3 regions of the Rummeliibacillus sp. G93 genome follow, and region 3 is predicted to be linked to each of the others. Evidence: riboswitches for the same ligand, from Rfam matches in the RefSeq annotation. Region 3 holds a riboswitch; each other region holds the start of a gene.
The links. Region 3 has a riboswitch for S-adenosylmethionine ahead of M2M59_RS11745 (methionine ABC transporter ATP-binding protein). Riboswitches for the same ligand answer to the same signal wherever they lie in the genome.

Region 1: another riboswitch for S-adenosylmethionine. It lies ahead of M2M59_RS08690 (5-methyltetrahydropteroyltriglutamate--homocysteine S-methyltransferase); the one in region 3 lies ahead of M2M59_RS11745 (methionine ABC transporter ATP-binding protein).
Region 2: another riboswitch for S-adenosylmethionine. It lies ahead of metA (homoserine O-acetyltransferase MetA); the one in region 3 lies ahead of M2M59_RS11745 (methionine ABC transporter ATP-binding protein).

The regions. Positions count from the first base shown of each region.
Region 1 covers NZ_CP097314.1:1,746,728-1,754,001, forward strand. Annotated here, with positions in the region: gene M2M59_RS08670 (response regulator transcription factor) at 1-592, opposite strand, end outside; gene M2M59_RS08675 (reverse transcriptase-like protein) at 636-1,307, opposite strand; gene M2M59_RS08680 (NAD(P)H-dependent flavin oxidoreductase) at 1,419-2,384, opposite strand; gene M2M59_RS08685 (PH domain-containing protein) at 2,568-2,981, shown strand; gene M2M59_RS08690 (5-methyltetrahydropteroyltriglutamate--homocysteine S-methyltransferase) at 3,033-4,136, opposite strand; SAM riboswitch class I at 4,266-4,366, opposite strand; gene M2M59_RS08695 (nucleoside triphosphate pyrophosphohydrolase) at 4,460-4,795, opposite strand; gene M2M59_RS08700 (hypothetical protein) at 5,043-5,258, shown strand; gene M2M59_RS08705 (DUF5105 domain-containing protein) at 5,551-6,600, shown strand; gene M2M59_RS08710 (superoxide dismutase family protein) at 6,940-7,274, opposite strand, start outside.
Region 2 covers NZ_CP097314.1:1,708,177-1,715,450, forward strand. Annotated here, with positions in the region: gene M2M59_RS08475 (GTP-binding protein) at 1-1,397, opposite strand, end outside; gene metA (homoserine O-acetyltransferase MetA) at 1,476-2,384, opposite strand; SAM riboswitch class I at 2,461-2,565, opposite strand; gene M2M59_RS08485 (methyl-accepting chemotaxis protein) at 2,622-4,583, opposite strand; gene M2M59_RS08490 (aminotransferase class I/II-fold pyridoxal phosphate-dependent enzyme) at 5,052-6,227, shown strand; gene M2M59_RS08495 (AI-2E family transporter) at 6,283-7,274, opposite strand, start outside.
Region 3 covers NZ_CP097314.1:2,335,463-2,342,736, reverse strand. Annotated here, with positions in the region: gene M2M59_RS11775 (acetyl-CoA C-acetyltransferase) at 1-1,144, shown strand, start outside; gene M2M59_RS11770 (acyl-CoA dehydrogenase FadE) at 1,200-2,984, shown strand; gene M2M59_RS11765 (arsenate reductase family protein) at 3,104-3,460, shown strand; gene gcvH (glycine cleavage system protein GcvH) at 3,539-3,922, shown strand; gene M2M59_RS11755 (toprim domain-containing protein) at 4,011-4,352, shown strand; gene M2M59_RS11750 (thioredoxin family protein) at 4,367-4,675, shown strand; SAM riboswitch class I at 4,732-4,837, shown strand; gene M2M59_RS11745 (methionine ABC transporter ATP-binding protein) at 4,927-5,952, shown strand; gene M2M59_RS11740 (methionine ABC transporter permease) at 5,942-6,610, shown strand; gene M2M59_RS11735 (MetQ/NlpA family ABC transporter substrate-binding protein) at 6,662-7,274, shown strand, end outside.

The sequences.
Region 1 (7,274 bases), 590 kb from region 3:
AGTTCAGCTTTTTACGGAGATTTTTTATATGCTGGTCAACAACACGAGGATTATTCTCTTGTACACCACCAACCATTTTGTACAGTAAATCTTCCCGGCTATATACCTTTTTAGGATTTTCAGCAAGCAAGCATAAAATCGTTGCTTCATGCTGTGTTAGTTGTATCGTTTCCTCCTGTCTTTTAACTGTATTCAATTCTTTAAGAATAGTTAGGTCTCCAAATCTAATCACATCTTGCTGTGTTTTTAAGGGAAGGAGTCTTTCAGCCCGAATCAGTATCTCTTTTGGATGAAATGGTTTGACCACATAGTCATCTGCACCACTGTTAAAGCCGTTCACCTTATCTTCAATTGATATTTTGGCTGTCAGCATGATGACGGGTATTTGATAGTTCAATTTGGCATACCGACAGATTTCCTCCCCATCCATATCCGGTAGCATTAAATCCAAAATAATCATATCAAGCGGTATATTGTCCATCATCTCAATAGCCTTTTCCCCTGTATTTGCTACACAGGTTTGATCTCCATTTCTCTCAAAATAAGATGTTAAGACATCTGTTATTTTTTGTTCATCATCTATTATTAACACTTTCAAGCTACTCACTCTTTTTCTTAATGTCTGTTTTCAATAATTAGTCACTCTCTAATACGTATTCTACTTGTGCGGCAATTTCGATGCCTTGCAATGCTTGTGAAGCAAGACGATCTGCTTCACCATTCATTTTACGTGATATATGTTCATACTCTGCTTCAATGCCTAGTTTTTTTAGCGCAGTATCTATACGATCTGCAAAACTTAGTAAATTTGGCTCTAGCACCGCCCATTCACCACTCATTTGATTGATTACGACTTGTGAATCTCCCAAAAAGCGTACATTCATATGATGTACATTTAAAAGCTCCAATTCGATAATACTCAAATGTAGCGCTGCATACTCTGCCTCATTGTTTGATTTATGACCAACCGCCTGTACGTTTCTTCGCAGTCGTTTTTGTTTACCATTTTGTTCAAAGTAGATAGCACAACCAAGTCCCGAAACCGCAGTCTTTAAATCATATCCGCCGTCAAAATAAACTGTAATATTGTGTGGCTCCTCTTCAATTTCTTTCAAATAGCGTTTTAACTCTTTCATTGTCCATGTACTACCATGTGGGTCTATCAACAGTAAATTTTTAATACGTCCTGTTTTCTCAATATCTTCCGCCATTTTAAGTGCTTTTCCAGCTTCCATTTGATCAGAGCGAAAGACTGTCTCCATACCACCACGTGGAATTTTGTAAGTCCATTCGATTGTAATTTTCATTGAAACCTCCGTCATTTTATCTTTTTAGCTTATTGTCACCAATATACAGATTAATTATGATATAGTAGCTCACCTAACACAAAAAGCCTCTAATAAAGAGGCTACAATAGGCTACTCGCCTAAAATTTGAGCTAATCGATTTTGCCCGTTTACTGCTGTTTCTATCACCTCGTCAAATAGTTGAGCGACAGACGGCACATGATCAATCAAACCAATTACTTGGCCAGCCCAACCAAAACCACTTTCTTGCTCGCCATCATAAATATATTTGCAATTCGCTTCACCACTAATCATATCTTTCAAATCTTCATAAGTTGCTCCGCTTTCTTCTTTTTGAAGTATTTTTTCTGTGAAAGGAGATTTAATGGTGCGGGCAGGAGCACCAAGTGACCGCTTGATTACGACAGTATCTGTTTCTTTTCCGTGAATAATCGCTTGCTTATACACTTCACTTGCATGGACGCATTCTTTAGTGGCGATAAAACGTGTACCCATTTCAATACCTTCAGCACCAAGCGAGAGGCCTGCAAGCAATCCTCTACCATCGCCAATACCGCCACTAGCAAGAACAGGAATAGATACGGATTCAACAACGCGCGGTACAAGAACTATTGTGCCAATATCTTCGCGTCCTAAATGGCCGCCACCTTCTTGACCAACTGCCATCAATATATCTGCTCCTAGTTCTTCCGCTTTCTGAGCTTGCCTTACTCCTGAAACCAAGACTAGAGTGCGAATATCTTCATTTTTAACGCGTTTTAACACTGGTGCTGGATTACCACCTGTAATAGAAATAGCAGGTACTTTCTCTTCAATTGCGGTTTCTAAAAGCTCTTCATATGCATTTTGATGTTTTGAAATAGCGAAGTTGACGCCAAAAGGACGATCTGTTAATGTGCGCACTTTTCGGATTTCATCTCGAAGCTTTTCCTTAGATCCCAAAGTAGCGGCTGTAATCTGTCCTAGCCCGCCAGCATTTGAAACCGCAGCGCATAAATCGGCGTAAGCCAAATAAGCAAGACCACCTTGGACAATGGGATACTTAATTCCAAGAATCTCTGTAACACGTGTTTTCAATTTGGACACCCCCATGTATTGTATATACCTTTCTTTCTATTAGTATAAGGGAATGCAAAGAATTTTCATATTATTGGAACTAAAATAGAATGAAATGCGGGTCTGCATTTGATAAAGTAATATAAAGAATTAATTTCCATATATGAATGTTTTAAAAATAAATTAGCGAAAGGATTTAACAAGATGTATTACCCATCTAAAAAAGATTTATGGCAATACCCTTTATATTGGGGTACAATCATTGCTTGTTTCGCACCTCTTGTTGCAGGAAGAGATTATGTAGTCCTTGTTTTTACTGTTCCGTTAGCAATTTTGCTCATATGGGGTTGGTTTTGTACAGGATATAAAGTTAATCAAAGCTACCTGATTATTCGAAATGGCCCCTTCAAAAAGAACGTTCCTATCAAAGAGATTAAAACAATTGCTAAAACCAAAAATTTGCTTGCTGCCCCTGCCCTTTCAATAGATCGATTGGAGATCATTTATGACGCAAACAATAAAATGGCACTTGTATCTCCAAAGGAGCAGCTGCAATTTTTAGCTACTTTAAAAAGTATTAACCCTAAAATTGAATTAGACTCCAAGCTAAATCAGTAAATCCTCTATGAATCAAAATAAGGAACAGCTTTACTAGCTGTTCCCACTCTCTTATCCCCAAATCTCTTTTGATATATCAACAATAAACTTTAATTTTGCCCATTGTTCTTCTTCCGTTAGAATATTACCATGATGGGTTGAAGCGAATCCACACTGTGGGCTGATACATAGCTGCTCGAGTGGTACAAATTGTGTTGCCTCTTCTACACGAGCTTTGATGTTTTCCTTGTCTTCCAACTCGCCGAATTTTGAAGTAAATACTCCCAGAACTACCTGCGGCCCGCCCTTTGGAATATAGGATAGTGGTGTGAAGTCGCCAGACCGATTGTCATCATATTCTAAGAAAAATCCGTCCACTTTTTCATTTACGAACAAAGTTGGAGCAATTTTAGCATAACTTCCTTCAAACGCCCATTTTGAACGATAATTCCCCCGGCATAAATGGGTAGTTACTATTAAATCTTCCGGTTTGCCTTCTAACACTCCATTTGCTACCCGAAGCGCAAGGTTAATCAATTCTTCACGTGAATATCCACTGTCGTTAAATGGGATATTCTCAGCATTCAGTCCCGCAATATAGACATCATCCAACTGCAAATAACGACAACCTGCTTCATAGAAGGCCTGGATTGCATCCCGGTAAGTTTGGATAATATCACTCGCATATTCCTCGATATCTGGATAGATGTCAAGGTTTCTTATGCCAGCATTGAATAATTGGTTTGGGCTAGGTATCGTTTGTTTTGGAATTGCCCGATCTCCTACAATTTCTTTGAACTCTAGAAAATCTTGAATATGCGGATGATTTGAGTTGAAAGAAATCTTTCCGTTATTACGAACATCATATTTTTCTGTTTCTTCTCCTTTAAATTTGAAGCCGTGTTCTGGGATATATCCTTCAACACCGTTTAAATGTTCAAGAAAATCTGTATGCCAAAATCTACGTCGAAACTCACCATCAGTTACTGCTTGTAAACCAACATCAATCTGTTTATCCACCGCTTTTTTGATCTCTTCCGTCTCAATCTGATGTAATTGTTCTGCGGATATGTTACCTTCTTGATAGTCCTTACGTGCTTGGTGAATGCTTTCTGGTCTTAATAAACTACCTACATGATCAGCTCTAAATGGTGCTTTTACTAACGTCTTTGTCATCAAAATCTCTCCCTTAGTTTCATTTAGTTAATTGACTAATTGACTCCAACTCTTCTATCCTCTAAATAGAAAAAACCCTCTTCTCAATGAATAAGAAGAGGGTTGGAATACCATACGAAAAAAACGCTCCTCTTATCTGCTAGCTTTACGCTACTGGAATTGGCACAGTACTTTAATAGTCCGCTGCCGAGGCTTCAAAGGGCCAGTCCCTCCACCTCTCTAGATAAGAAAATCAACATATTAAGTTTGTATAAATATATAATAACGCAATAAATAGAATTGTCAATGTTTTTTAAAAATTTTTAAATTTGATTTTAAATCAACTATATATTCTCCTCATCTTGCACCTCAACCAAATAAATACCTTTTGAAAAACGTCCACTTTTTTCAGCTTTAGCTAAACGTGATTCTTCCAATTCTTTCAATGAAATATTATAAACTTCTAATGCTGTATGTATAAGTTCCAAAAGGTCTGCCAATTCTTCCTTCATCTCTTCCTTATTTTTTGCTTCTTGTACTTCATAGGCTTCCTCTATGAATTTTTGCTTCATTTTCTGTAGTAACTCTTGTTCACTCAATTGTTCAACTATACATTTTTTCCCTTTTCCTTCGATGATTTGCGGGATAAAATCTCGGACTAATTTATTGTAAATTGGCAATTTGTACTCACCTACCTCTGAGTATTTTAGTATAAATAGAGTTTTTAGTACTGTTTCTTTTTTCTCTATTTTACACTATTTTATAAGAAAAACTAGAATTTAGAAGTAATACATTTTATCCTTTATAGGAAACCATCAGCTGATCACCACTATTACCGATTACACACAAAAATTGCCGAATTCTGTTTAAAAAATGGTTTAACTTTTTGAATTGAGGCTATATGTAAAGTAAGAAAGGATGATGAAAATGAAAGAAAATGACAAAGCCGAAAATTTAAAAGAAGGACCATTGGATACACCAGATGAAGTAAAGTCTGATAAAGAAAGTATCTACGACAAAGACCCTGAAATGCAAACGGTTGATCCCATCCCAATGGAGGAGTTAAATCAACAAGTTGAAGATGAAAAACACAACCATCATACAAAGGATACCTCTTCAAGTGAAGAGCGCTATCCTGGCTAGGCTAGTGCTTCTCTATTACTCACATACATCCGTGCAAGACATGTATAAGAGACTTTCATGAGAGTGAAAGTCTCTTTTCTCAAGGGGCGGAATACGAACAAATACATACGGCAACTAGAAGAATCCATACCCTTTCACTGCTTATTTATAAGCATTTCACAAAAATTTTGCAGTTGAATACCTTAGAATGATGATTCTATTGTGAAAGATTGGTTACCATTTGGTTCAGCAAATTAAAAAGAAAACGGAGGGGTTTCCTATTAACAGAAAGAATTTGTGGCTGCTAAGCCTATTGGCTATTCTTACCTTTGCCTTAGCGGCATGTGGAAGCAGCAAAAAAACAAACAAATCTGGAAGCGAAGCGAGTGATATTGCGTTTAAAGTTAATTCTGGAGAATATGTAACAATTACCAAGTATGATGAAACCGATGAAAAAACATATCTCAAATTAAATGTGACAGTCCAAAATAAATCTAAAAATGAAATCCCAGTAAATTCTTCAAACTTTAGTTTATATGGTAGCAAAGATGATGAAAAAATTGACTCTGTCTATGTAAATCCACCGGATGAAGAATCTTTTAAAGAACTATCAGGAAGTATCTCTCCTGAGAAAAAAGCGAGTGGTGACCTCTTTTACCCTGTCAATAAAGAAGAAAAGTATGAGCTTCATTATCAACCGCGCATTTATGATGACAAAGGTGAGAAACATAAAGAGTTAGTAGTATCAGTGGATCCGTCGAAGTATAAAAATGATTCAGAGAATGCCAAGAAAGCTGTAGCAGCTTATGTTGATCAAGTTTTCTTAAGCAATGACAATCCAGATTTTAAATCCTTACTCACAAATGATGTCTTAGCAGACAGCCAAAAGTTTGATGAAGAACTTGCCAATCAATTGAAGGAAGGCTTTGGTGAGTTTACACCATCCATGCGTTTAGAAAAAATGTTTATTGAAAAATACCGAAACGCTTTAAATAAAAAAATTGAGCCTACTTATAAAATTGCTTATGGTGATTCAAAACAGGCTAAAGTAAATGTTAGCTTTAAAAATTTCGACACATCAGATCTTTATAAACAATCTCGAAAAGTAAGCGAACAATTTGCTAAGAAAAACCAAAATAAATATAGCTATAAAGAATATAAAAAAGCACAAGAAGATGCTTTAAATTACACATTTAGCCGTATTGATCAAATTATGAACAATACGAGTTTGAAAGAAGATAGTCGTGAATATGCACTTATTTTAAAAGAAACAGATGGTAAATGGACAATTCAAAAGACAGACCAAGATATGAATAGCGAATACGATGATTTGCTTAAAGCATTCGTATTACAGACTTATTAAATAAAAGAACCGCTTGAATGATAAGATTCAAGCGGTTTTACTTTGGTTAAATAAATATTCTTCTGTACGCAGAAGCCATTACTGATTTTTTATAATGTTATTACCCATATTTCCTAGAAAAAGTTCTAATCCTTAACAGATAACACTAGATATAAGTAACTACACAATTTCTTCAACATCAAGACGCAACCAATTGACAGCTTATCATGGTCTCCATTGCTGAAGCAACATACTTAATCGTCTCTTACTTATTGAGAATAATGAGCGACAGCTTGGAGGTGGCTTTGTCGCTCTCTCGTCTGGTAGTCAATATGATATGGCGTTAGCTTTTTTAAGATGTTAATTATTTTTTTCAATTACTCCGCACGCAATTCGTGCGCCTGAATTACCGCTTGGATCAGTTTTATAGTCATCTGCTTTTTCGTGAATAACAAATGCACTTCCATCCTTATCAAACAATGTATTATGTGCTCCTTCTTTTAAAGTGAAGGCCTTTGTCGCAAAACCTACATCTACTGTTCCATCCTCTTCCACTTGTATATTTGGAAGATCGCCTAAATGATAACCTTTTGCGTTGTAGTATCCGTGAACTTTGTGAGTTGGATTAAAATGACTTCCTGCAGATTCGAATGTTGGTTTCTCACATATCCCTTTTTCATGAATATGGATCCCAT
Region 2 (7,274 bases), 630 kb from region 3:
TGGTGTTCGATTAAACGCTGATGCCCGGTAGATAAATCATCATCATGGCATCTATTTTCAAATAATATGCCTGCACCTCTCTCGGCTGCCTCCATCAGAAGATGTACTTCTGCATAATGTTTTAACGGCTCAAAATGACCGTACCCAGTTACAGTATTACTGATTGTTTCCATGTATAAAACTTGGGGGCTTTCAAAATGGATATCGAGAGAAAAACGCTGTTTTGCTACTTCTTTCAGTACTTCAAGTTGAATAGCTCCCATGACATGAACACGGATTTCTTGAAATCTCTCTATCCATCTGACTTCTAAAGAAGGATCTTCTGCTTCTAATAATCTAAAGCATGCTAATACGTCCTTAATATGATCAGTCCCATCATTCACAACAGTAGATTGCAATGTTGGTATGAGTTCAAAAGGCATTTGCGCAATGCTCTTTGTTCCAACGACATCTCCAATATTTGCATTTGAAATGCCAGTCACTGCAAATATTTCTCCTGCTTGCACTTCTTTAACTACCTTATAATCATTCCCATTGTAAAGCCTAATTTCGGTTACTTTTTCAGGGGTTCCACCTAGTTCAAGTACATCTCGAACCGATAACTTTCCTGCTTGTGCTTTCATAAATGTAATTCTTTGCTTTTTATCATCATGGCGGATTTTAAACACATTCGCTGAAAATGGCAGTGCCTCATCATAGCTGGTTCTCGCTAAAAGCATAATTTGCTCAAAGAATTCGGTAATTCCTTCATCTTTTAAGGCAGAGCCAAAAGCACAGGGAAAAGCCTTTCCTTCTATCATCATCTTTTGAAAAGCTTTCTTTACATCCCCTTCAAGCAGAGATTGGTTGAAATATTTTTCAAGTATTTCTTCATCTCTCTCTGCTACCCATTCAATCAGTTGATCTGATACTCTACCATTTGTAAATTCGTTTGTTATTGGAACAAAGTTCTTTGACAAGTTTTGCCGCAACTCATGTAAAACTGCCTCACCATTTGCTGTATCTGCATCCATTTTATTAATAAAAATAAAGGTGGGGACTTCATGTTTTCTAAGTAAAGACCAAACTGTTTCTGTATGTCCCTGTACACCATCTAAAGCGCTAACAACAAGTATGGCATAATCCATTACAGCGATTGCTCTCTCCATTTCTGGAGAAAAATCGACGTGCCCTGGCGTATCGATAATGGTATATGTATCTTCTCCCATTTCAAGCCTTCCTTGTTCTGCAAAAATCGTAATGCCCCGTTCTCTTTCAATGGCATGATGGTCTAGAAAAGCATTTTGGTGGTCCACCCGACCTCGTTCTTTTATGCTATTAAATTGATATAATAAATTTTCGGATAAGGTGGTTTTTCCAGCATCCACATGCGCTAAAATACCAATAGTCACAAACACATATAATCCTCTTTTCTTGTATCTTCTTTCGTCTATTATAACAAATAGAAAGATAAGCAATAGAGAATGAGAGTTAACCTATGCCCATTCATAAGGTGTTTCTTGATAAACATAGTAGTTAAGCCAGTTTGAGAACAAAAGATGTGTATGCGAACGCCAGGTATTTAACGGCTGATTATTAGGGTTATCGTCTGGATAGTAATTACTCGGTATAGCTATGTCATTACCCCTAGCCAAATCGCGTTTGAATTCTTCACTTAAAGTTTCAGCATCATATTCTAAATGACCTGTTACCATAATCATTTTTTCGTCGTTTGATATAGCAATAAACAAACCTGCTTTTTCTGATTTAGAGAGTACAGATAAATTAGGATGTTCCTCCACTGCGTGTACCGAAACAGAAGTATGGCGTGAATGTGGTGCTACAAACACATCATTAAACCCTCGTATTAGTTTTGCTGTTGACTCCTGAACAGTATGCTGAAAAACACCAAAACATTTTTGATCTAATGAGTATTTATCAATTCCATAATGATAATAAAGCGCTGCTTGCGCTCCCCAGCATATATGAAGTGTTGTCGTGACATTAGTTTTGGACCACTCAAGAATTTCTTTCATCTCTTCCCAGTAATCCACCTCTTCAAAGGCCAACGTCTCAACTGGAGCACCTGTAATAATTAATCCGTCAAAACGAAACTCTTTTACTTCATTAAATGTTTTATAGAATGTATCTAAATGAGATTTGCTAACATTTTTAGAGATATGCGTAGCGGTATGTAAAAATGTAACAGTAACCTGTAATGGTGTATTGCCTAAAAGTCGAAGAAGCTGCAGTTCGGTTTTTTCTTTCTCGGGCATTAGGTTTAAAATAGCAATGTTAAGTGGTCGGATATCCTGTTGATTTGATCTACTTTCATCCATGACAAAAATCTTTTCTTTTTTTAATAATTCCGTTGCCGGCAAATCTTTCGGAATATTAATTGGCATCAAATAACCCCCTTTTCTTTATAAAACAAAAACCCCTTTTCCTTACAAGAAGAAAAGGGGCATTGATATGCGTGCACTCTTATCTTCCAAGATTTAATCTTGCAGGATGTAGCACCTTTCTGCATACACAGAGGTTGCTGAAGCGTCATAGGGCCTTCCCCTCAGCTTCTCTTGATAAGAAATATAAAATTATATTGATCGTAACATGATTATTATAAAAATTCAAATAATTAAAAACTATAAATTAAACTTTTGGATTGATTCAGAAAGTTTGTTATTCAAGTGTGAAAGCTTCTCTGCCGAATTTAAAACTGCTTCAATTGCTGCCAATTGTTCGGAAGAAGAGGCACTTACTTCCTCACAAGCTGCAGCTGATTCTTCAGAAGTGGCTGTCATCTCTTGAATCATGTCTATTACTTCATCTTTATAGCTTGTGATCTTAAATGTGTCATTTGAAATATTATCAATGGCCTCTTCTAACTGTAAAACTAAAGAAGAGATATTGTTAAACAATTCACTAGTAGAATCTACCACAACCAACTGATCTTGAAATTTGTCTTTCGTAGAATGCATTTGTTCAGTGACTATTTTGGATTCTCTTTGCAGAGCCTGTACTGTTTCTCTTACTTCTTCTGTGGCTTTAGCTGTTTGCTCAGCTAATTTTCTTACTTCTTCTGCTACAACTGCAAACCCTTTCCCTTGATCACCAGCTCGAGCTGCTTCGATGCTTGCATTTAAAGCCAACAAATTCGTTTGATTAGAAATATTTCGTATGGTTTCCATTACTGTATCAATAGAGAGTATTTGTTTTTCCAAAGATGCAATTTTTTCCGCCATACTAATTAGATTACTTTCCCAGCTAGAAAAGGCAGCCTGAAATTGTTCCATTTGAGATTGACCTTCTTTGTTAACTCCTTGTGCTTGTTCAGCAATGTCTTGCATTGATATTGTCTTATTCTTTATTTGGTTAATTTGATTACTTAAAGCATTAGCATGTTCAAACGCAAGATCTGACTTTTCAGCTGAGTTACTCACTCCTTTAGCAATCTCTCCGATTGCAGCCGTCACTTCTTCGCTCGAAGCTGTTGTTTCTTCGACAAGCTTGTTAAGTTGCTGAGAGTGGTGGCCTACTTCTTGCGATGTTCCATTTACCACTTGAACAATGGATTTCATGCTGTTTATCATGGAGTTAAAATCATTCGATAGCTGTCCTACTTCATTAGAACCATTATAGGTTGCGGCAACATTTAAATCTCCGCCAGATGCCTTGTCCATTAACTTTCTTAAAACAGCAATAGGTCTAGTAATAGAAGAAATAATAAGAATTAAGACAATAAATAAAAGGGCTAATAATATAATAGAAAAAATAAGAAAGAAGTTTCTTATATCGTGTGCTGCCTGTTCTACTTTTTTCTTTTCATAAACAGCAGCTACCTTCCAATTCAAGTTAGGTAATGTGTTATACACCGTAATCATTTTTTTGCCTTGATTTGATGCTTCCACCACACCAACCTTTTCTTTGTTTACCATCATTTTTTTCACATAGCTGTATCGGCTTAAGCTTTTGCCTTCTTTTGAAGGGTGAACAATAGCTGTCCCATCCTCTGCAATTAATACTGGATAACCGTCAAAACCAAGTTTTCTTTTTGACAATTCTTTCGATAAATCTGAGAGTAGGATATCTGCACCTACAACACCAATTAACTTACCGTTCTTCTCTATTGCTTTAGCTGCAGTAATGGTATATGTTTTGGTGGCTTCATCTAAATAAGGCTTTGTCCAAAAAACATTTTTGGGGTCATTCACAGCATTTGTATACCATTCTCTAGTTGTAGGATCAAAATCATCTCCTAATTCTACAGAAGGCTGGATTTCAAGTTGCTTATCAGGTTTTGCGAAATAAACAGAGGTAGCTCCGTCATAATTATCTAAAAATTCTGAAAGTTTTAGGTTGATTTGTTTCGCAGTTCCCTCAAGCTCTTGATTTGCTGAAAATTGAACAACACCTTTTTCATATCCTTGTAAAAAGTAATCAATAGATGCCGACATCTCTGTTACTATTGCTTTGCTTTGTGAAATAAGATTGTTGTTAGTTTTCTCATTAACAATATATGTACTAAATAGATTTAAAACCACTAGACTAATTAGTACCAATACCATAACTGCACTAATAATTTTCCACTTTATCGTCTTTCCCATCACACTAACTCCTTTCATACTTATTAATTAGAGCAAAGGCTTCTTTTTATAAAGCTTGAAATTAACCTCTATGCGTTAAGAGTATATAGTTTTTATAGGGCCGAATAAACAAAAGCTGCACTATCAAAAACACCCTTAACTTCACTAACAAAACTAAATGATAGTTATTTAGACACATAGACTAACTTCCCCATTAGTATATCAAAAATTATGCAAATATATCTCGTTATTTGTTAAAACTTTTCGAATAAATTAAATTTACTAAAAATAATAAAACTTCATTCATCTGTATCATACTAATTTCATCTGTATTATAGCAGCTTATCGTGATAAAATTATATAAAAATTAAACGGAGTTTAACTAATGAGAGTTCTATTTTTTCTCTCTAGTTTAGCTTCGTTCTATACTCTTTATGAGTGTAAATATAGTAAGCTCATAGAGTGTTAATAAGATTAGGAGTGAATTCAATGAAAATCGAACGTTCATCAAAAATGGCTATGTTTAAAAGAGCCATATTCGGAGATTTAAAAGCTGCCGCAAATAAAAAGGCAGCGATGGGAACGTCTTTAATCGATTTAAGCATCGGCAGTCCTGACCTGCCACCTGACGAAAGAATTCGCCAAGAGCTATCAAAACAAGCAGCTAAATCTGATTCGTATGGCTATACTTTAAGCGGCACAGCGAAGTTTACACAATCTGTTGCTGATTATTATAAACGCAGATCAAATGTGGAATTGAATCCTCAAACGGAGATTCTTCAAACAATGGGATCGCAAGAAGGCTTAATCCATCTACCGATAGCATTTTGCAACCCAGGAGATTATGTACTCACAACAAACCCTGCATATGTAGCATATGATGCAGGTATACATTTGGCTGGAGCAATCCCCTATTATATGCCTCTTTTAGAAGAAAATCAGTTCCTGCCGGATTTCTCCGCAGTACCAGAGGAAATCGCATCTAAGGCCAAATTGCTTATTTTAAACTTGCCAGGTAATCCTGTCCCAGCAAATCCTTCGAAAGAATTTTTCTTGGAAGTGGTTGAATTTGCCAAAAAGTATAATATTATAGTTATTCATGATGCTGCTTACTCTGAGTTTTACTTTGAGGGAGATCGTCCGATAAGCTTTTTGGCTACGCAGGGTGCAAAAGAAGTAGGTATTGAAATTAACTCGCTATCCAAAAGCTTTAGCCTTGCAGGTGCGCGAATTGCATATATCGTAGGGAATGCTGAGATTATCTCTATTTTCCATGAGTTAAAGTCAAATCTCGATTTTGGCACCTTCCAACCAATACAAGATGCAGCATGTGTAGCATTAGATCATGCTGAAGAGATTACTGAAAGATTACGCCGTATCTTTAAAAAACGTCATCAAATCCTAGTTGAAGGACTAGAAGGGCTTGGATGGAATGTTACGCCTTCAAATGGTGGGATGTTTATTTGGGCTAAATATCCTAATCAAGAGCTAAATGATATTGACTTTGTATTTGATACGATAGAGCAAACTGGGGTTGTTCTAGTACCTGGCTCTGTCTTTGGAGAAGCTGGTAAGAATTATGTTCGAATTGCACTTGTGCAAGATGAATCATTGCTTCAAGATGCAATTGGACGGCTTGCAACACTCAATAAAGTGCACGCATAAAAAAACATCCTGCAGATGATACGTTTTCATCAGCAGGATATTTTTATTTTTTACTTCATTTCTCTTCTTCTCTATGTTTTGCCCAATCATCCAGTTCATAATTTAGTGAAGGCTGATCGTTATATTTATTGTAACGTCTTTTGAATAGATAGAATAGATGCGATACGAGTACCTTGAGGACTGCATACCCAGGGATTCCCAAAACCACTCCTGGAACGCCAAATAGCGATCCAGATGTCAGTAATACAAAGATAATTGTTATTGGATGCACATGTAGGGATTTCCCCATTATTTGTGGTGAAATAAATTTCCCTTCCACTAATTGGACAATCGTCCATACAACAGCCAACTTCAGTAACATGATAGGAGCATTGACGACTGCAATGATTGCTGCAGGCGTAATGGCAATAACAGGACCTAAATATGGCACTACGCTTGTCATCATCGCTAATACCCCTAATATAACTGCATACGGTAAGCCAATGATTAGAAATCCAATAGTCACCATTATACCGATGCAAATGGCCACTAGGATTTGTCCTTGTATATAGCTACTAATTTGATGGTCAGCTTCATGCAAAACATGAGCAGTATCTTTTCTCATGCGTGGAGGCAAAAGCTTCAAAAGATAATTCGGTAAATTTTCGCCATCCTTTAAAAGATAGAACAAAATAAATGGAACAGTAACAATTGCCAAGATAATTCCTGTTAAGGTTGATATAAATCCGGTGACTCCGCTAGCTAGACCTGTCCCAATCTCGCTACTCGCATCTTTTACCATTTCATTGAGCTGATTCGAGATATTATTCAACACAGAATTTAAATCAAAATTATATTTTGCAAGTGTTTCACTTAATCTTGAGTCTTCCAAAAGGTGTTGTACAGAATGTACTACCTGCATAAAGTAGCTCGGGAATTCTTGAATCAAATTCATAAATTGTTCTTTTAAAAATGGAAAGATGAGTGTTACAAAGAGAGAGATTAATCCAATTCCTACAATATAAATCAAGAAGATACCGCCCACTTTTGGAACCTTCCACTTTACGA
Region 3 (7,274 bases):
GAGAACACCGATCGGAAAAGCAAAGAAAGGGTCTTTAGCAACTGTAAGACCCGATGATTTAGGCGCATTAGTAGTGAAAGAAACTTTGAAGCGTTCGGGATACGAAGGTCCAATAGATGACTTAATTATAGGCTGTGCGATGCCGGAAGCAGAACAAGGAATGAATGTTGCTCGCATGGTAGGTGCACTGGCAGGGCTTCCTGATACAACGCCGGCCGTGACCGTCAACCGTTTTTGTTCTTCTGGATTGCAGTCGATTGCTTACGCAGCTGAACGAATTATGCTTGGCCATGCAACAGCAATCATTGCAGGCGGTACGGAGTCGATGAGCATGGTGCCAATGATGGGGCATGTCATTCGACCAAATCTTAAACTAGCAGAAGAGGCGCCAGAGTATTATATGAGCATGGGCCATACTGCGGAAGAAGTAGCTAAGAAATACGAAGTCAGCCGAGAAGATCAAGATGCATTTGCTGTACGCTCACATGAAAGAGCTGCAAAAGCTATTGCTGAAGGCAAATTTGCAGATGAAATTGTGCCGGTTGAAGTAGAGCAGCACTATGTAGATGAAAATAATAAACCGCAAGTCAAAACATTTACCTTTGATAAGGATGAAGGTGTTCGTGTTGGGACGTCTGCTGAAACATTAGCCAAATTACGCCCTGCATTTTCTATTAAAGGGTCAGTAACAGCTGGTAATGCTTCGCAAACATCAGATGGAGCTGGGGCTGTGCTAGTCATGGACCGTGAAGAAGCAGAAAAGCAAGGCCTAAAGCCAATGGCAAAATTTCTAGGCTTCGCAGTAGGTGGAGTGCCTCCTGAAGTTATGGGGATTGGACCGATTGTGGCCGTACCAAAAGCATTGAAGATTGCAGGTTTATCAATAGAGGATATTGATTTATGGGAGATCAATGAAGCGTTTGCTTCACAATCAATCCAAGTCGTTCGTGAATTGGGCATTGATTTAGAAAAGGTAAACGTAAATGGAGGAGCTATTGCTCTTGGTCATCCATTAGGTGCAACAGGCACAGTGCTTACCTTAAAGCTGATTCATGAGTTAAAACGCCAAGGTAAAAAATACGGGGTTGTTACCATGTGTATCGGCGGCGGTATGGGCGCAGCTGGCGTCTTCGAAATATTATAGAGTAGAAATACAACTTGTACTTAAAGAAAAATTTAAATAAAGGGAGAGATTCAGAATGGCAGAAAATACATTAAACCTAATTAAAGGCGGCAGTTTTTTAACAGAGGATCTGGAAGCAAATCGTGTATTCACTCCGGAAGATTTCACTGATGAACAAAAAATGATTGCTAAAACAACAGAAGACTATGTTCACAATGAAGTACTACCTGTTGTGGAAAATCTAGAAAATCATGAATTTGAACATTCCGTGCGTTTATTAAAGCAAGCTGGCGAATTAGGCTTGTTGGCAGCCGATGTACCAGAAGAATATGAAGGCCTTGGTCTTGATAAGATTTCATCTGCGTTAATTGCAGAAAAAATGGCACGAGTAGGCGGCTTCTCAATTACACATGGTGCACATGTAGGAATTGGTTCACTGCCAATCGTATTATTCGGCAATGAGGACCAAAAGCAAAAATACTTGCCAAAACTAGCTTCTGGCGCATTGATTGCTGCTTATGCATTAACAGAACCAGGATCAGGCTCTGACGCATTGGGTGCTAAAACAACTGCCAAGTTAAACGAAGAAGGAACTCATTACATTCTGAACGGTGAAAAACAATGGATTACAAACGCTGGTTTTGCTGATGTATTTGTTGTATATGCAAAAGTAGATGGCGATAAATTCTCAGCATTCATTGTTGAGCGCAACTACCCTGGCGTATCAACAGGCGCAGAAGAAAAGAAAATGGGGATCAAGTCTTCTTCAACTCGTACTCTAATTTTAGAAGATGCGAAAGTGCCTGTTGAAAACTTGCTTGGTGAAGTAGGACGCGGCCATGTGATCGCATTCAACATTTTAAATATCGGCCGTTACAAATTGGGCGTAGGTTCAATTGGTGCTTCAAAACGCGCGCTTGAATTGGCAATCGCTTATACAAACCAACGCCAACAATTTGGCACACCAATCTCTTCCTTTAACTTAACAAAAGAAAAATTATCGACAATGGCTTCAAGATTGTATGCATCAGAATCGCTAATTTACCGTACAGTTGGTTACTTTGAAGAACGCATGAGCCACTTAAGCCCTGAAGAACAAAAAGACGGCAAAAAAGTAGCTGCAGCAATCGCAGAATATGCAATCGAATGTTCAATCAATAAAGTATTTGGTTCTGAAACATTAGATTATATCGCGGATGAAGCTGTTCAATTGCATGGTGGTTATGGTTATATGCAAGAATACGAAGTAGAACGCATCTACCGTGACTCACGTATCAACCGTATCTTTGAAGGTACGAATGAGATTAACAGATTGATTGTACCAGGCACATTTGTGAAAAAAGCGATGAAAGGCGAACTACCTTTATTGCAACAAGCACAAAGCCTGCAAGCTGAATTATTGTCAATGATGCCAGAAGAAATCGGTGATGAGCCATTAGCACAAGAAAAACACCTTGTAAAAATGGCGAAGAAAATTGCCCTATTGGCTGCAGGTACAGCAGTACAACGCTTTGGTGCAAAATTAGAGCAAGAACAAGAAGTACTTGTGAATATTGCCAATATCGCGAACCAGCTATTTGCAATGGAATCTGTTGTATTACGTTCTGAAAAAGCGCTTAGCCGTGATGGATTTGATAAAGCGGCACAAAAAGTTTTGTATACAGAAATCTTCTGCCAAGAAGCATTTGCTGAAATTGAAAAAGAAGCAAAAGAAACTATTTTGGCATCAGTCGAAGGTGATGAATCACGCATGCTATTATCTGCATTGCGCAAATTAACTCGCTATACACCTTACAACCTGATTTCTAAAAAACGCCATGCATCTGTTAAATTAATCTCAGCTGAAAAATATACAGTCTAATCATAAGTAAATAAACCTTTGGAATCCGGTCATACTAATCATGTGGCCGGATTCCTTGCGTATAAATAAGTGTCGCTCTACAATAGTAGGAGTATTTGTAGAGGAAAGAAGGAATGTTTATGCCAATCAATTTAATACAATATCCTAATTGTACAACCTGCAAAAAAGCGAAAGCTTGGCTGCTGAATCACAATATTCCATTTACGGAGCGTCACATTGTTGAAAGTACGCCTTCTGCGGAAGAAATTAAATCGTTTTGGAAGCTTAGTGGCTTGCCGCTGAAAAAGTTCTTTAACACCTCTGGGAAGAAATATCGTGAACTTGAGCTGAAAGATCGACTAAAGGATATGAGCGAGGAAGACCAGCTTGCATTGCTTGCGTCAGACGGTATGCTTCTAAAGAGACCTATCGTTACAGATGGTCAAAAAATCACCTTAGGTTTTAAAGAAGAAGATTTTGAAAATACATGGAAGTAGCTTATAGAATTGCTTGTTTTTAGATAAGGATTATGTCAAAATTAATATGAATATAAATACATATTTGGAGGGGTAGAAATGAGTAATATTCCAGCAAGTTTGCGTTATTCAGAAGAGCATGAATGGGTGAAAACAGAAGACGGTAAAGTACGCATCGGCATTACAGAGTTCGCACAATCTGAACTTGGCGATATCGTATTCGTAGAACTTCCAGAAGTAGGCGACGAAATCGTAGCAGACGAACCATTTGGTAGTGTTGAATCTGTTAAAACAGTTTCAGAATTATACGCGCCAATCTCAGGTAAAGTAGTTGAAATCAATGGAGAGTTAGAAGACAGCCCTGAATTCGTTAACGAATCACCATATGAAAAAGCATGGATGGTTGTTGTAGAACCTTCAGATTCATCTCAAATCGATGCGCTATTATCTGCTGAACAATACGGCGAATTAATCGAAGAATAATCTTATTCAAGCGCCTCACTATTCTGTGTTGGCGCTTTTTATATCAACTGAGAGTATCGTCTGACTATCCAATGAGGAGGTGCGGGCATTGCCTGATAAAGTGCTTATAGTAGAGGGAAGGCAGGATAAGCTTCAAATAGCACCTCTATTGACAGAAAGCATTCCAATTATATGCACCAATGGAACGATTAGCGCAAGCAAGCTAGAAGAGTTGCTAACCCCTTACGAACAATATGATTTATACACATTATTCGATGAAGATTACTCAGGCGACCGCTTGCGGGCACTGATGAAAAAAGAGTATCCAGAGGCATATCATTTGCGTACACTCTCCTTATATAGACAGGTAGAAACGACTCCAAGAAAATATTTGGCAAGGGTCTTATTAGCAGCAGATTTCGAAATTGACCCTGCTTATTTTATAGAATAGGGATGATCCAATCGATGCAAGAATGGTCAATTGAAGAATGGGAAAACACGAAAAAAAGCGGCCAATTGTGCGCTTTTTATCTCTATACGCCCATGTGTGGTACATGCATGGTTGCCTCTAAAATGATGGAGGTCATCCAACAAACATTCCCACAAATCCCAATGGGTAAAATCAATTTGAATTATGCTGAAGAACTGGCATATGAATATCAGGTGGAAAGTGTTCCTTGCCTGTTAATCGCTGAAGATGGCGAAGTGCATGACAAAATATACGCTTTTCAGTCTGTGTCATATTTGTTTGAAAAGTTTCAAAAAAAGGATTGACGAACAAAATTCAGCATGGTAAAGTAACTAGCATAACCTAATTAAATATTGCGTTGCTCTTATTAAGAGAGGTGGAGGGAAGTGCCCTATGAAGCCCGGCAACCGTCACAGTTTGTGATATGGTGCCAATTCACACAAAGTGTAAACTTTGGAAGATGAGAGAACGGTTTTCGTATAAATACAATACGTAAGGCCTTTCTGTTTATCTTTAACAGAAAGGCCTTATTTTTTTTGATGAAAGGGGTTTGGCTATGATTCTCTTAAAGAATGTACTAAAAAAATATAAAACAGCAAGTGGATCCCTTACAGCTGTCCAAGATGCCAATTTGACGATCAGAAAAGGTGAAATATTTGGAATTATCGGTTACAGCGGTGCTGGTAAGAGTACAATGATTCGTTTATTAAACGGGTTGGAAAAACCGACTTCAGGCACCGTACAAGTGAGCGGGTACGATATATCCACCATTAAGGGAAAAGAACTGAGACAGGCAAGACAGAAGATCAGCATGATATTCCAGCATTTCAACCTGCTATGGTCGCGGACTGTGGAAGAAAATATCGCCTTCCCTCTTGAAATAGCGGGCGTTGGAAAAGAGGCACGCCAAAAGCGAGTAAGCGAATTAGTTGAAATGGTTGGCTTAAAGGGAAGAGAGAAAGCCTATCCAGCCCAATTGTCAGGTGGGCAAAAACAGCGCGTAGGAATTGCAAGGGCATTAGCCAATAATCCAGAAGTGTTGCTTTGTGACGAAGCAACCTCAGCGCTCGATCCGGAAACAACAGATGCTATCCTAGATTTGCTTTTAGACATTAATGAAAAGCTGGGCATTACAGTTGTGCTTATCACACACGAAATGCATGTTATACGCAAAATCTGTCATCGAGTGGCCGTGATGGAGGCTGGGCAAATCGTTGAGCAAGGCAATGTTCTAGAGGTGTTCCAATCGCCAAAAGCAGAAATTACAAAAAAATTCGTTTCTCAGGTAACAGAATCAGCAGAACATAAAGAATCGATTTCGCAAATGTTGGATGATCCAAACAGCCAATTAATTCAGCTGACATTTGTCGGCAAGAAAGCTGAGCAGCCAGTGATTTCGCATTTGATTCGCACATTCGATGTGGATGTAAATATTGTGCACGGAAATATTTCCGCTACCAAAAGCGGTCCATACGGCACACTGATCGTTCGCATTGCAGGCAATGAAGAAAATATAAATAAAGCCATTCAATACTTAGATGGGGAAGACGTTAAATCGGAGGTGATCCAACATGCTAACTAAGTTATTTCCAAATGTGGATTGGCTAGCAATGTGGGAAGCAACACAGGAAACTATTTATATGACAGTAGTCTCAACTGTGTTCACCTTTGTCATAGGGCTTCTATTAGGGATTATCCTATTTTTGAGCAGTCCGAATCAATTATGGGCAAATAAGCTAGTCAATTGGCTGACAGGATCAGTCGTGAATATTTTCCGCTCTATTCCATTTATTATTCTGGTGATCCTCCTTATCCCGTTTACTAAAATGCTATTGGGAACGCTTCGGGGAGCGAATGCAGCATTGCCGGCATTAATTATCGGCGCTGCTCCATTCTATGCAAGACTGGTATTGATTTCTTTCCGGGAGATTGATAAAGGGGTCATTGAGGCAGTCCGATCTATGGGCGCTAAAACAAGTACATTAATCTGGAAGGTCTTAATCCCAGAATCATGGCCAGCTTTGATATCTGGTATTACAGTGACAGCTGTAGCATTAGTCGGTTATACAGCAATGGCGGGCATCATTGGAGCAGGTGGCCTTGGCGACTTAGCCTTTTTAGATGGCTTCCAACGTAGCCGTACAGACGTCGTATTCGTTGCCACGGTGTTTATATTAATCATCGTGTTTGTTATCCAAATAGTGGGTGACTTTATTACAGCAAGACTTGATAAACGATAATTTGGTTGAACCGTTCAGACGTTCACATAAAACGAAAGGGAGTTATGAAAAATGAAGAAACTTGTAGCAGGAATTCTTACCGCATCATTGGCACTTAGCCTAGCAGCATGCGGAAACAAAGACAAAGCAGGATCAGACAAAGAATTGGTAGTGGGTGCATCTAATACGCCTCATGCCATCATTTTGGAAAAAGCGAAGCCAATTCTTAAAAAAGAAGGCATTGATTTGAAGATTGAAAAATATCAAGATTATGTGTTGCCAAACAAAGATTTAGATAATGGTGATCTTGATGCTAACTACTTCCAACACATTCCGTATCTTGAAGAGCAAATGAAAGATAATAACTATGATTTTGCGATTGCCGGCAAGATTCACATCGAACCAATCGGCGTCTATTCACAAAAATATAAATCACTTGATAAGTTGCCAGATGGAGCGACTATTCTAATTTCCAACTCTGTGACTGACCAAGGTCGTACACTTCAATTGCTTCAAGCAAACAAGTTGATTACGCTTAAAAAAGGTGTAGATCCTACTAAAGCAGTCATTAAAGATATTGATGAAAATCCGAAACACTTAAAAATCGATGGCGGCACTGCACCTGAAATGCTAGTGCAAATGTACAAAAACGGAGAAGGCGATGCAGTTGTCATCAACTCTAATT